Regions from separate parts of the Streptomyces sp. NPDC096152 genome, predicted to be linked through region 2. Evidence: riboswitches for the same ligand, from Rfam matches in the RefSeq annotation. Region 2 holds a riboswitch; the other holds the start of a gene.

Region 1 (5,629 bases), on a different contig from region 2:
TGGGCCGGGGCACCGCCCGGTTCGTGCCCGGAATGCTGCACGGCGCGCTGACCATGCTGGTCACCGGTGCCGTCCTGGTCGGCCTCAACCAGGCCGACGGCCACCACGTCGACAACATCAAGATCGGCGTGAAGCTGGCGCTGCTGATCGTGATCCTCGGCCTGGTCTACGTGAAGCGGGACGAGGAGAAGGCGGACAAGAGCCTGTTCGGCCTGGTCGGCCTGCTGACCACCGTCAACATCTTCATCGCGGTGCTGTGGACCTGAGCGGTAGCCGCCCTTCTCCGGATCCGGGCGGTCGCCTTCCCCGCGCCCTCACGGGCGCGCCGGTCAGCGAGCGGCCCGCAGCTCGGCCCGCGCGGCCCTGACGGAGCCCGTCCCGACGGCCGACCACGCCGCCACCGCGACCCACAGCAGCAGCTCCCCGGGAACCTCCAGCGAGGGCACGCCGACCACGGCGGCGACGGACAGCGTCGCCGCCGCCGTCATGCCCAGGGGGAACACGGTCGCCCAGCGGCGCACGTCGTAGCGCAGGCGCGGCCAGGCCAGTTCGGCGGCGAGCAGGACGCCGTACAGGAACAGGTCGAGCATCAGCAGCGCGACGGTGACGGTGCGCAGGACGCCGCTGTCGTCCTTGTCCCACAGGTACATCCCCGACCCGGCCGCGGTCATGAGCTGCGTCCCGGCCAGCGCCGAGATCGCCGCGGCGCCACTCGCGATCCACTGGTCCCCGGCCCCCTCGATCACCTGCACCGGGTCGAACCGGGCGACCGCGAACACGTACAGCGCCAGCCCGAGCCAGAACAGCACCAGCGACGCGTGCGCCAGCCAGGCCGACGTCTCCGCCCCGGCCACGGCCGCGCCCAGCACGGCCAGCCCCTCGGTGGCCACGCAGCCCAGGAACACCGACCCGGGCATCCGGCGGCCGACCCTGCGCAGCACCCGCAGCAGCAGCCCCGGCCACAGCACGACGGCCAGCGCGAGCAGCGCCTCGGCCAGGATCCGCGCGCCGAGCTCCGAGAAGCGGGTCCCCAGCACGGCCGTGGCGGCCACGGCCGTGAGTGCGCCCGGCGTCCCCGCCTCCGCGAGCCACTCCGACCGCTCGCGCACCAGACGCAGCACGAAGCCGGCCGCCAGCCCCAGCCAGGCGGCGCACGCCAGGACCAGCGCGATCCAGGACAGCGCCTCGTAGCCCGTCGTGTGCAGGCCGGCCGACAGGATGCCGGTCGCCATGACGGCGGACCCGGCGGTCGACGGACGGTGCACCCACCAGGCGCCGAAGGAAGAGGTGCGGGGCATGGCCCGATGCTAAGGATCTTCGCGCGCCGCACACGCGGGGCACGCGCCGGGGCGTACGCGAAAGGGTGCGGGCGGGACGGCGCGCTGAAGGGCGACGGGCGGGCGGCGGTCGAACGAGTGCGGGGCGGGGACGGCACGGTGCGCCGTTCCCGCCCCGCCTCCAGGGCTGCTGTGGGGCCTCAGGCGGGCCGCACCACGCTGTGGATCGCGGACTCGCCGTCGTAGTAGATCGACTCCTCGCGCACATACGCGCCGGGCTTAGGGGCGTGGATCATCATGCCGTTGCCGATGTAGATGCCGACGTGGCTGATGTCGTCGTAGAAGAAGACCAGGTCACCGGGTTGCGCCTGGGAGAGCGAGACCGTCGTCCCCGCGTTCACCTGGTCGTAGGTGGTGCGCGGGAGGGAGACGCCGGCGGCCTTCCAGGCGGCCTGGGTGAAGCCCGAGCAGTCGTAGGAGTCGGGGCCCGTCGCGCCCCACACGTACGGCTTGCCGATCTGGGCGCGGGCGAAGGCGAGCGCCTTGTCGGCCTTGGTGGCGTACGACGTGCCGGACGTCGAGGAGCCCGAGGTGCCCGTGGAGCTGGTGGACCCGGTGGACCCGGTGGAGTCCGACGACGTGCCGGAGCCCGAGGCGGCGGCCTGCTGCTGGGCGGCGGCCTGCTGCTGGGCGGCGGCCTGCTCCGCCGCCTGCTTCTTCGCCAGCTCCGCCGCCTTGCGCGCGGCCTCCTCCTGCTTCTGCTTCTCGATCGCCGCCAGCCGCGCCTTCTCCTCGGCGTTCAGCTTCGACAGCAGTTCGCGGGCGTCGGCGAGCTTCTTCTGGACGGTGGCCTTGGCCGTCCTGATGTCGCGCTGCGACTCGGTGAGCGTCTCCAGGCTTCGGGTGGCCTCCCGCCGCTTCTCCATGGTCGCGGACTGCTGGGTGACGTAGTCGTCGACCATGCCCTTCTGCCGGTCGGTGAGCCGTCCCATCAGATGCGACTGGTCGAAGTAGTCCTGCGGAGTGTCCGCGAGCAGGAAGGTGGCGGTGCCGGAGGCGGCGGCACCGGTGCGGTACTGGGCCGCGGCGAACGAGCCCAGTTCCTCGCGCGCTTTGTTGAGCCGGTCCGTGCGCTTGGCGACGTCGTCGAGGAGCGAGGCCACCCGCGTGCGCTGCTTGCCGGTCGTCTCCTTGGCCTCGTTGTACTTCTCCGTGGCCGACTCCGCCTGGCGGTACAGGTCGTCGACCTTCTTCTCGACCTCTTCGATGCTCGGTCTGCCGTCCGGCGCGGGGGCGGCCTCGGCCGTCTGGGAGAGCAGGGCCACGGAGGTGAGGGCGGCCGTGGCCAGGGCCGGCGTGCGTATGCCTGCTACGCCCGGAACGGCGGGGCGGGACTTGCGGTGCGACGCCAAGGGAGGCGACTCCTTCCATCGTCCGCCTACCGGGTTAGCTGTCGGGTTCGGGCGGGTGGTTCGGAAGGGTTGCCCTACGGTCCGCGCCCGCTGGGAGGCACGGACCGATTCACCCCAAGGTCGGTGTGGGTCCCCGGCTCCGGATCGCCTGGCGGCGGGACCGGACTCGGCGGAGGCCGCGCGGCCCGGCGTCGTTCGCCGGTGAGGTCGTGCGGCCTGACGGCACGCTAGCCAACTCGTGTGGCTCCTGTGAAGGTTGATGCGCGATATGCCCGATACATTTTCGTGACCTCGCATCACTTGTGCGGTGGACGTGACGGGGTCGCTCCGCAGCGTGAGGGAGCTGCCCCAGGGGCCTGCCTGCGAGACCTGCCCCGGGTCCGCCCCCGTGGGCGGGGCAGGCCGCCGGGCGCCGGGATCGTGTGATGTTCCGCGGGCGGCCCCGGGTTGTCGGTGGGGCGCCCTAGACTCGTAGCGAGATGAGCAGCCTCTTTGACGACAGCTTCCTGGCGGACCTCCAGGCCCCCCGCGGCCACGAGGAGGAACCTCCGCCGCCGCCCGAGGACGATCACGCTCCGGAACCGGTTCCGGACGATCTGTTCGGCGGGAAGTTCGACCTGCCGCCGGACCGGGACACCCACTACCGCGACGGCGCGCCACGCCCGGCGGTGGACCCGGCCGCCCTCCTCGAGGGGCTGAACGAGAACCAGCGCGCGGCGGTCGTCCACTCCGGCACCCCCCTGCTCATCGTGGCCGGTGCCGGTTCCGGCAAGACCCGCGTGCTCACCCACCGCATCGCCCATCTCCTCGGCGAGCGGGGCGTCCACCCCGGCCAGATCCTCGCGATCACCTTCACCAACAAGGCTGCCGGCGAGATGAAGGAGCGCGTCGAGCAGCTCGTCGGCCCGCGCGCGAACGCGATGTGGGTCATGACCTTCCACAGCGCCTGCGTCCGCATCCTGCGCCGCGAGAGCAAGAAGCTGGGCTTCACCTCCTCCTTCTCGATCTACGACGCCGCCGACTCCAAGCGCCTGATGGCCCTGGTCTGCCGCGACCTGGACCTCGACCCCAAGCGCTACCCGCCGAAGTCCTTCAGCGCCAAGATCAGCAACCTCAAGAACGAGCTGATCGACGAGGAGGACTTCGCCGCCCAGGCCACCGACGGTTTCGAGAAGACCCTCGCCCAGGCCTACGCCCTGTACCAGTCGCGGCTGCGCGAGGCCAACGCCCTCGACTTCGACGACCTGATCATGACGACGGTCAACCTGCTCCGCGCCTTCCCCGACGTCGCCGAGCACTACCGCCGCCGCTTCCGGCACGTCCTCGTCGACGAGTACCAGGACACCAACCACGCCCAGTACGCCCTCGTGCGGGAGCTCGTCGGCACCTCCGAGCACCCCGTGGACGTCCCGCCGAGCCAGGACGACCTGCCGCCGGCCGAGCTGTGCGTGGTCGGTGACGCCGACCAGTCGATCTACGCCTTCCGCGGCGCGACCATCCGCAACATCCTCCAGTTCGAGGAGGACTACCCGGATGCGACCACGATCCTGCTGGAGCAGAACTACCGCTCCACCCAGACCATCCTGAGCGCCGCCAACGCGGTCATCGAGCGCAACGAGTCGCGCCGCCCGAAGAACCTGTGGACCAACGCCGGCTCCGGCGCCCGCATCACCGGGTACGTCGCCGACACCGAGCACGACGAGGCGCAGTTCGTCGCCGACGAGATAGACCGGCTGACGGACGCGGGCGACGCGAAGGCCGGCGACGTCGCCGTCTTCTACCGCACCAACGCCCAGTCCCGCGTCTTCGAAGAGGTCTTCATCCGCGTCGGCCTGCCCTACAAGGTCGTCGGCGGTGTCCGCTTCTACGAGCGCAAGGAGGTCCGGGACGTCCTCGCCTACCTGCGCGTCCTGGCCAACCCCGAGGACTCGGTGCCGCTGCGCCGCATCCTCAACGTGCCCAAGCGCGGCATCGGCGACCGCGCCGAGGCGATGATCGACGCCCTCTCCCAGCGCGAGAAGATCAGCTTCCCGCAGGCGCTGCGCCGCGTCGACGAGGCGTACGGCATGGCCGCGCGCTCCACCAACGCGGTCAAGCGGTTCAACACGCTGATGGAGGACCTGCGGACGATCGTCGAGTCCGGCGCGGGACCGGCGACCGTCCTGGAGGCCGTCCTCGAACGCACCGGCTACCTGGCCGAGTTGCAGGCCTCCACCGACCCGCAGGACGAGACCCGCATCGAGAACCTCCAGGAACTCGCCGCCGTCGCGCTGGAGTTCGAGCAGGAGCGCGGCGAGGGGGAGGCGGCCACCCTGTCCGACTTCCTGGAGCAGGTCGCCCTGGTCGCCGACTCCGACCAGATCCCCGACGAGGAGGACGGCGACGGTGTCATCACGCTGATGACCCTGCACACCGCCAAGGGTCTGGAGTTCCCGGTGGTGTTCCTGACCGGCATGGAGGACGGCGTCTTCCCGCACATGCGCTCCCTCGGCCAGACCAAGGAGCTGGAGGAGGAGCGGCGCCTGGCGTACGTCGGCATCACCCGCGCCCGGGAGCGGCTCTACCTGACCCGCTCGGCGATGCGCAGCGCCTGGGGCCAGCCCTCGTACAACCCGCCCTCCCGGTTCCTCGAGGAGATTCCGGCCATGCACGTGGACTGGAAGCGGACGGGTGCCGCGGCACCGGTGTCCTCCGGTCCGGCGTCGGGTCCGGCCGCCTCCCTGTCGTCCTCCCGCTCGCGCTCGTCGGCGTCCGGCGCGTCCGGCTTCGCCACCCGCCGGACCTCCGAGAAGCCGGTGGTCTCGCTCGCGGTCGGCGACCGGGTCACGCACGACCAGTTCGGGCTCGGCACCGTCGTCGCGGTCAAGGGCACGGGCGGGAACGCCGAGGCGACGATCGACTTCGGCGACACCAAGCCGAAGCGGCTGCTGCTGCGGTACG
Region 2 (5,629 bases):
GTGGCACACGGTCAGCCCGCGCACCCGCACCCCGGTCGCGGCGGTCTGGCTGGCGGCGCTCGGGGCGCTGGCCCTGGGCCTGCCGTACCTGATCAACGTCACGGCCTACGCGGCGGTCACCTCGATCGCGGTGATCGGCCTCTACATCGCCTACGTCGTGCCGACCCTGCTGCGGGTGCGCAAGGGCGAGGCCTTCGAGCGCGGGCCCTGGCACCTGGGCCGCTGGTCGCAGGCGATCGGGGTGGTGTCGGTGGCCTGGGTCGGCGTGATCACCGTCCTGTTCATGCTGCCGCAGGTCTCCCCGGTCACCTGGGAGACGTTCAACTACGCCCCGGTCGCCGTCCTGGTGGTCCTCGGTTTCGCCGCGACCTGGTGGCTCGCCTCCGCGCGCCACTGGTTCCTCAACCCCACCCACGCACGCACCCTCGCCCGCGAGGCCGCCCGCACCGGCGCCCCCGAACCGGCCGACCCCTGACCCGAACGCGAACCGGCCGACCCCTGACCCGAACGCCCCGCCCGCCGCCCGTACGGCACGCCCCCGACCGGGCCCCGCCGCCCGCAGGCACGCTCCCGACGGCCGTTCGGCACCCGCACGGCACTCTCCCGACCGGCCACCTGGACACCCTTACGGCACACTTCCGGCCCGGCACCCCCGATACCCGATCGGACAGGCGGCCTGCTCCGGCTATGCTCGGGTAGGCAACATCGCCTGGGCCCTTAGCTCAATTGGCAGAGCAGTGGACTTTTAATCCATTGGTTGTGGGTTCGAGTCCCACAGGGCCTACGAGAGAGGCCCCGCCCCGGAGGACTCCGTGGCGGGGCTTCAGGCGTTTCCGCGGCAACTTCCCCGGCGGCTCACGCAGTTCCGTTCCCGCAGAGAGAGCGCGCGCCGATGCCCCGTCCGTACGTCCTGCTGTCCGCCGCCGTCTCCCTCGACGGCTACCTGGACGACACCGGCCCCGAGCGGCTGCTGCTCTCCAGCCCCGCCGACTTCGACCGGGTGGACGAGGTGAGGGCCTCGGTGGACGCGATCCTCGTCGGCGCCGGCACCATCCGCGCCGACAATCCGCGGCTGCTGGTCAACTCGCCCGAGCGGCGGGCCGCCCGGGTCGCCGCCGGGAAGCCGGAGTACCCGCTGAAGGTGACGGTCAGCGCGGCCGGCGAGCTGGACCCGGCCGCGCGGTTCTGGCACACGGGCGGCGAGAAGGCCGTCTACACGACCGACCGGGGCGCCGAACGGCTGCGCGGGGCCGGCCTCGCCGCCGATGTCGTCCCGCTGGGCGCCGAACTCGACTGGCGGCGGCTGCTGGAGCATCTGCACGACGTGCGTGGGGTGCGGCGGCTGATGGTCGAGGGCGGCGGGACCGTGCACACCCAGCTGCTTCAGCAGAGCCTCGCGGACGAGCTCCAGCTCGTGCTCGCCCCGCTCCTCGTGGGCGACCCGCGGGCGCCGCGGCTGTTCGGGCCGGGCGTCTACCAGGGCGGACGGCTGCGGCTCGTGGAGACTCGGGCCATCGAGGACGTGGTCCTCATGCGCTACGAGCCGACGGCTCCCGGCACCGGGACCCTCGCCTCGCCCGCGGACCGGCACTGGCTCCGGCTGGCGTGCGACCTGGCGGCGCTCTGCCCGCCCTCGCGGACCGCGTTCAGCGTGGGCGCGGTGGTGGTGGCCGCCGACGGCACCGAACTCGCCCGGGGCCATTCGCGGGAGGGCGACGACCCCGTCGTGCACGCGGAGGAGGCGGCGCTGGCCAAGGTGGACCCGGCGGACCCGCGGCTGGCCGGCGCCACCGTCTACAGCAGCCTGGAGCCGTGCGCGCGGCGTGCCTCCCGGCCCCGCCCGTGCGCCCGGCTGATCCTCGACGCGGGTGTACGGCGAGTGGTCACGGCCTGGCGTGAACCGGACACGTTCGTCGAGGGCGCCGACGGGTCCGGGACGCTCGCGGCCGGGGGCGCGCGGACCGTACTCGTCCCTGAGCTGGAGGAACGGGCCAAGGCTCCGAACCGGCATCTGACCGGCTGAGCGGTACCGCGCCGCCGGCCCGGGAGGGGCGCGGGGCGGAGGCCGGACTCCATGCGTGTGCATTCGGCCTCGCGGATGGGGTACAGTTGGTCTCACGACGCGGGGTGGAGCAGCTCGGTAGCTCGCTGGGCTCATAACCCAGAGGTCGCAGGTTCAAATCCTGTCCCCGCTACTGAAGACTCAGGGCCGGAATCCGATCAAGGATTCCGGCCCTGAGTGTTTCCCGTCCCACCGTGTCCTCCGGTCGGCCCTCAGGTCCATGGAGGGCGCCCTCGGCCCGTACTCCCGGGCCGGCGGGTGTCGCCCTTGATCATTGTCACGGCGGGTGAGTGATCCGCGCCGGAGCGCACGGCAAGTGACACACCGTCAGAAATCCGCTGCCGCGGAGGGTGGGTCAACTCGCCCGATTTTCGTCGCGCATGGCCCGAACGTCTGGCCAAAAAGGTTTAATGATCAAGTCGAACGGCTTGGAATCAGAGGCTCGCGTCTATTAACGTTCGATAACGCAGCGCGGTCGTCCCAGCCGTCACAAGCGACGGCTCCGTGCGCGCGCGCCGAATCCCGCAAGGGAACCGGGGAACCACCAACTTGGGGTGAATCGGGCGTCAACCACCGTGCTCGCACGTCTGGTTTACGCGCGTAGGAGACCTTCCCGCTCCGAACCCGTCAGCTAACCCGGTAGGCGAGACGGAAGGAAAGGAGCACGCCCGAGTGGCGTCCAACCGCCCCGCCCCCGAAGCCCCGTTCGTGCCGGGTCAGCGCACCGAAACCTTCGGCTACGGCAGTTACCGCACCGACGAGGGCCCCTGGGAGGAGTGGAATCCCACCGAGGAGTCCGTCCAGCCGGTCCGGGGTCGGCACCGCGTCGCCAAGCAGCGCGGCGGCGGGCTCGCCCGCAGCTCCACCGTTCTCGGTGTCGGCGTCATAGCCGCCGTCGGCGCGGGTGGCATCGCCAGCGCCCACACCGGCAAGCCGCCGGTGTCCATCTCCATGCCCGACCTGCCCTCCGTGGGCTCCCTCTTCGACGACGAGCCCGCGGCCCCCGAGGGCTCCGCGACGGCGCTCAGCACTCTCGGCACGAGCACCGCCGAGACCACCGAGAGCGCCTCCGACGCGGGCGAGGCGCTGCGCAACCGCATCATGGCGCAGGCCGAGCAGCAGCAGGCCCAGGTCGAGACCAAGGCCCAGAAGGCCGCCGAGGCCGCAGCCGCCAAGCAGGCCCAGGAGGCCGTCGCCAAGGCGCAGCAGGAGGCCGAGGCGAAGGCCGCCGCCGCGAAGAAGAAGGCGGAGGAGGAGGCCAAGCGGAAGGCCGAGGCCGAGCGCCTGGCCGAGCTGGCCAAGCAGTACACGCTGCCGACCCCCTCGTACACGATCACCGGCACCTTCGGTCAGCCCGGTTCCATGTGGTCCTCCGGCTACCACACCGGCCTCGACTTCGCCGCTCCCACCGGAACCCTGATCAAGGCGATCCACAGCGGCACCATCACCGAGGCGGGCTGGGCCGGCGCCTACGGCTACCGCACCGTCCTCACCCTCGACGACGGCACCGAACTGTGGTTCTGCCACCAGTCCTCGATCAGCGTCAACGTCGGCCAGAAGGTGAGCACGGGCGACGTCATCGGCCGAGTGGGCGCCACCGGCAACGTCACCGGGCCGCACCTGCACCTGGAGGTCCACCCCGACGGCCAGGCCACCGGCATCGACCCGATGACGTGGCTGCGCGACAAGGGCCTCACCCCCTGACCCACCGGGTTCGCGCAAGCTTTTCCCCACGGAGCCGCCCTGATCGGAATGGGCGGCTCCGGCGCGGTTGTTGATGTCTTCCATGACTTCTCTTCGCAAGCTGAGCTCGTCCGACCTCGAGGTCTTCCCGCTCGCCCTCGGCGGCAACGTCTTCGGCTGGACCGCAGACGAGGAGGCGTCCTTCGCCGTCCTCGACGCGTACACGGCCGCCGGCGGCAACTTCGTCGACACCGCCGACTCCTACTCGGCATGGGCCGCGGGCAACCGGGGCGGCGAGTCCGAGACGATCCTGGGCAGGTGGCTGAAGGCACGCGGCAACCGCGCCGACGTCGTCATCGCCACCAAGGTCAGCCAGCACCCCGACTACCAGGGCCTGACCGCCGCCAACATCAAGGCCGCGGCCGACGCCTCGCTGCGGCGCCTGGGCACCGACCACATCGACCTGTACTACACCCACTTCGACAAGCCGGACGTGCCGGTCGAGGAGATCGTCGGCGCGCTCGACGAGCTGGTGAAGGCGGGCAAGGTGCGCCACATCGCCGCCTCCAACATCTCCGCCGAGCGCCTGCGGGCCTCCCTCGACTTCTCCGACCGGGAGGGTCTGGCCCGGTACGTGGCGCTCCAGCCGCACTACAACCTGGTCTCGCGCGACACCTACGAGGGTGAGCTGCGGGACCTCGCCGAGCGGGCCGGTCTCGCCGCCGTCCCCTACTTCGCGCTGGCCTCGGGCTTCCTCACCGGCAAGTACCGGCCCGGCGCCCAGGTGGACAGCGCGCGGGCGGAGGGCGCGGCCAAGCACCTGCTGACCGAGCGCGGCCGCAGTGTCCTCGCCGCCCTCGACCAGGTCGCCCGGGCCCACGACGCCTCCGTCGCCACGGTCGCCCTCGCCTGGCTCGCCGCCCAGCCCACGGTGATCGCGCCCATCGCCTCCGCCCGGACCCCGGAGCAGCTCCCGGCCCTGCTGAAGGTGGCGGACCTGGCCCTGACCGAGGAGGACCTCGCCAGGCTGACGGAGGCGTCGGCCTGACGGCCCCGGACGCCGACCTCGGCAGCGGCCTGACGGCCCCGGTCCGCCGATTTCGGCAGCGGCCGGACGGCCACGGCTCGACGACCACGGCCTGACGTCTACGGCCCGGCTTCGGCCTGACGACTACCGCCTGCCGGCGTCGGCCTGGCCCGGCTCGACTGTTGCCGGCCGAGGTCGTGCCGCCGTCGCGGCGCCGACTCCGCGGCCTCGCGGGGCCGGGCGGGTGGGGTACCCCCCGCCGGACCCGACCCCGCCGGACCCGACCCCGCCGGACCCGACCCCGCCGGACCCGACCCCGCCGGACCCGGCCGAGCGGGCCGGACCCGGCCCGGCTCGCCCAAGGGCCGGTCAGGTCCGGTACGGGTTGTAAGCGGGGTAGGGGGTCGCCGGACCGTGGGGGACATGGGTCGCGGGCCGGCCGTAGACGCCGTACACCGGCCAGGGCGGGGCGACGACCGGGACCGGCGGGGCGGTTCTGCGCGCCGCGTGGTCCAGGGCCGGCTGGGCCACCTCACGGCGCGCCCACAGCTCGCCGAGCAGTTCCCGCTCCCGGACGACGAAGTCGGCGCCGGCCCGGCCCCGGCGCCCCCGGTGCCGCAGGAACGCCAGCGAGGTCGCGTACGCCTCGTACTGGGCGACCGCCCGGCCGGCCGGCTTGCCGAGGTGGTGCCGGGCGTGCTCCCGGGCCAGCCTGCGCGCCCGCATGGAGCCGAGCGCGAACGGCTCGGCGGGGGTCAGCCACCCGGCGGCGGCGTATGCGGGCAGTTCCTCGCGCACGGTGCGCAGCTCCCGCTGCCGGGTCCAGATGACCATCCAGGTCAGCAGCCCGAACGCGG

Evidence for each region. A riboswitch is a leader RNA that binds a small molecule or an ion and turns the genes downstream of it on or off. The one in region 2 is predicted to bind cyclic di-AMP.
Region 1: linked by a shared signal. The riboswitch ahead of ACIQ9G_RS13050 (NlpC/P60 family protein) and the one ahead of ACIQ9G_RS20485 (M23 family metallopeptidase) in region 2 are both predicted to bind cyclic di-AMP.

Annotation. Positions count from the first base shown of each region.
Region 1 is NZ_JBIWFW010000003.1:628,634-634,262, reverse strand. It holds gene ACIQ9G_RS13060 (hypothetical protein) at 1-266, shown strand, start outside; gene ACIQ9G_RS13055 (hypothetical protein) at 330-1,298, opposite strand; gene ACIQ9G_RS13050 (NlpC/P60 family protein) at 1,478-2,689, opposite strand; cyclic di-AMP (ydaO/yuaA leader) riboswitch at 2,697-2,856, opposite strand; gene pcrA (DNA helicase PcrA) at 3,169-5,629, shown strand, end outside.
Region 2 is NZ_JBIWFW010000005.1:609,654-615,282, forward strand. It holds gene ACIQ9G_RS20465 (amino acid permease) at 1-475, shown strand, start outside; tRNA gene ACIQ9G_RS20470 (tRNA-Lys) at 712-784, shown strand; gene ACIQ9G_RS20475 (dihydrofolate reductase family protein) at 893-2,023, shown strand; tRNA gene ACIQ9G_RS20480 (tRNA-Met) at 2,122-2,195, shown strand; cyclic di-AMP (ydaO/yuaA leader) riboswitch at 2,566-2,723, shown strand; gene ACIQ9G_RS20485 (M23 family metallopeptidase) at 2,735-3,766, shown strand; gene ACIQ9G_RS20490 (aldo/keto reductase) at 3,849-4,793, shown strand; gene ACIQ9G_RS20495 (PrsW family intramembrane metalloprotease) at 5,142-5,629, opposite strand, start outside.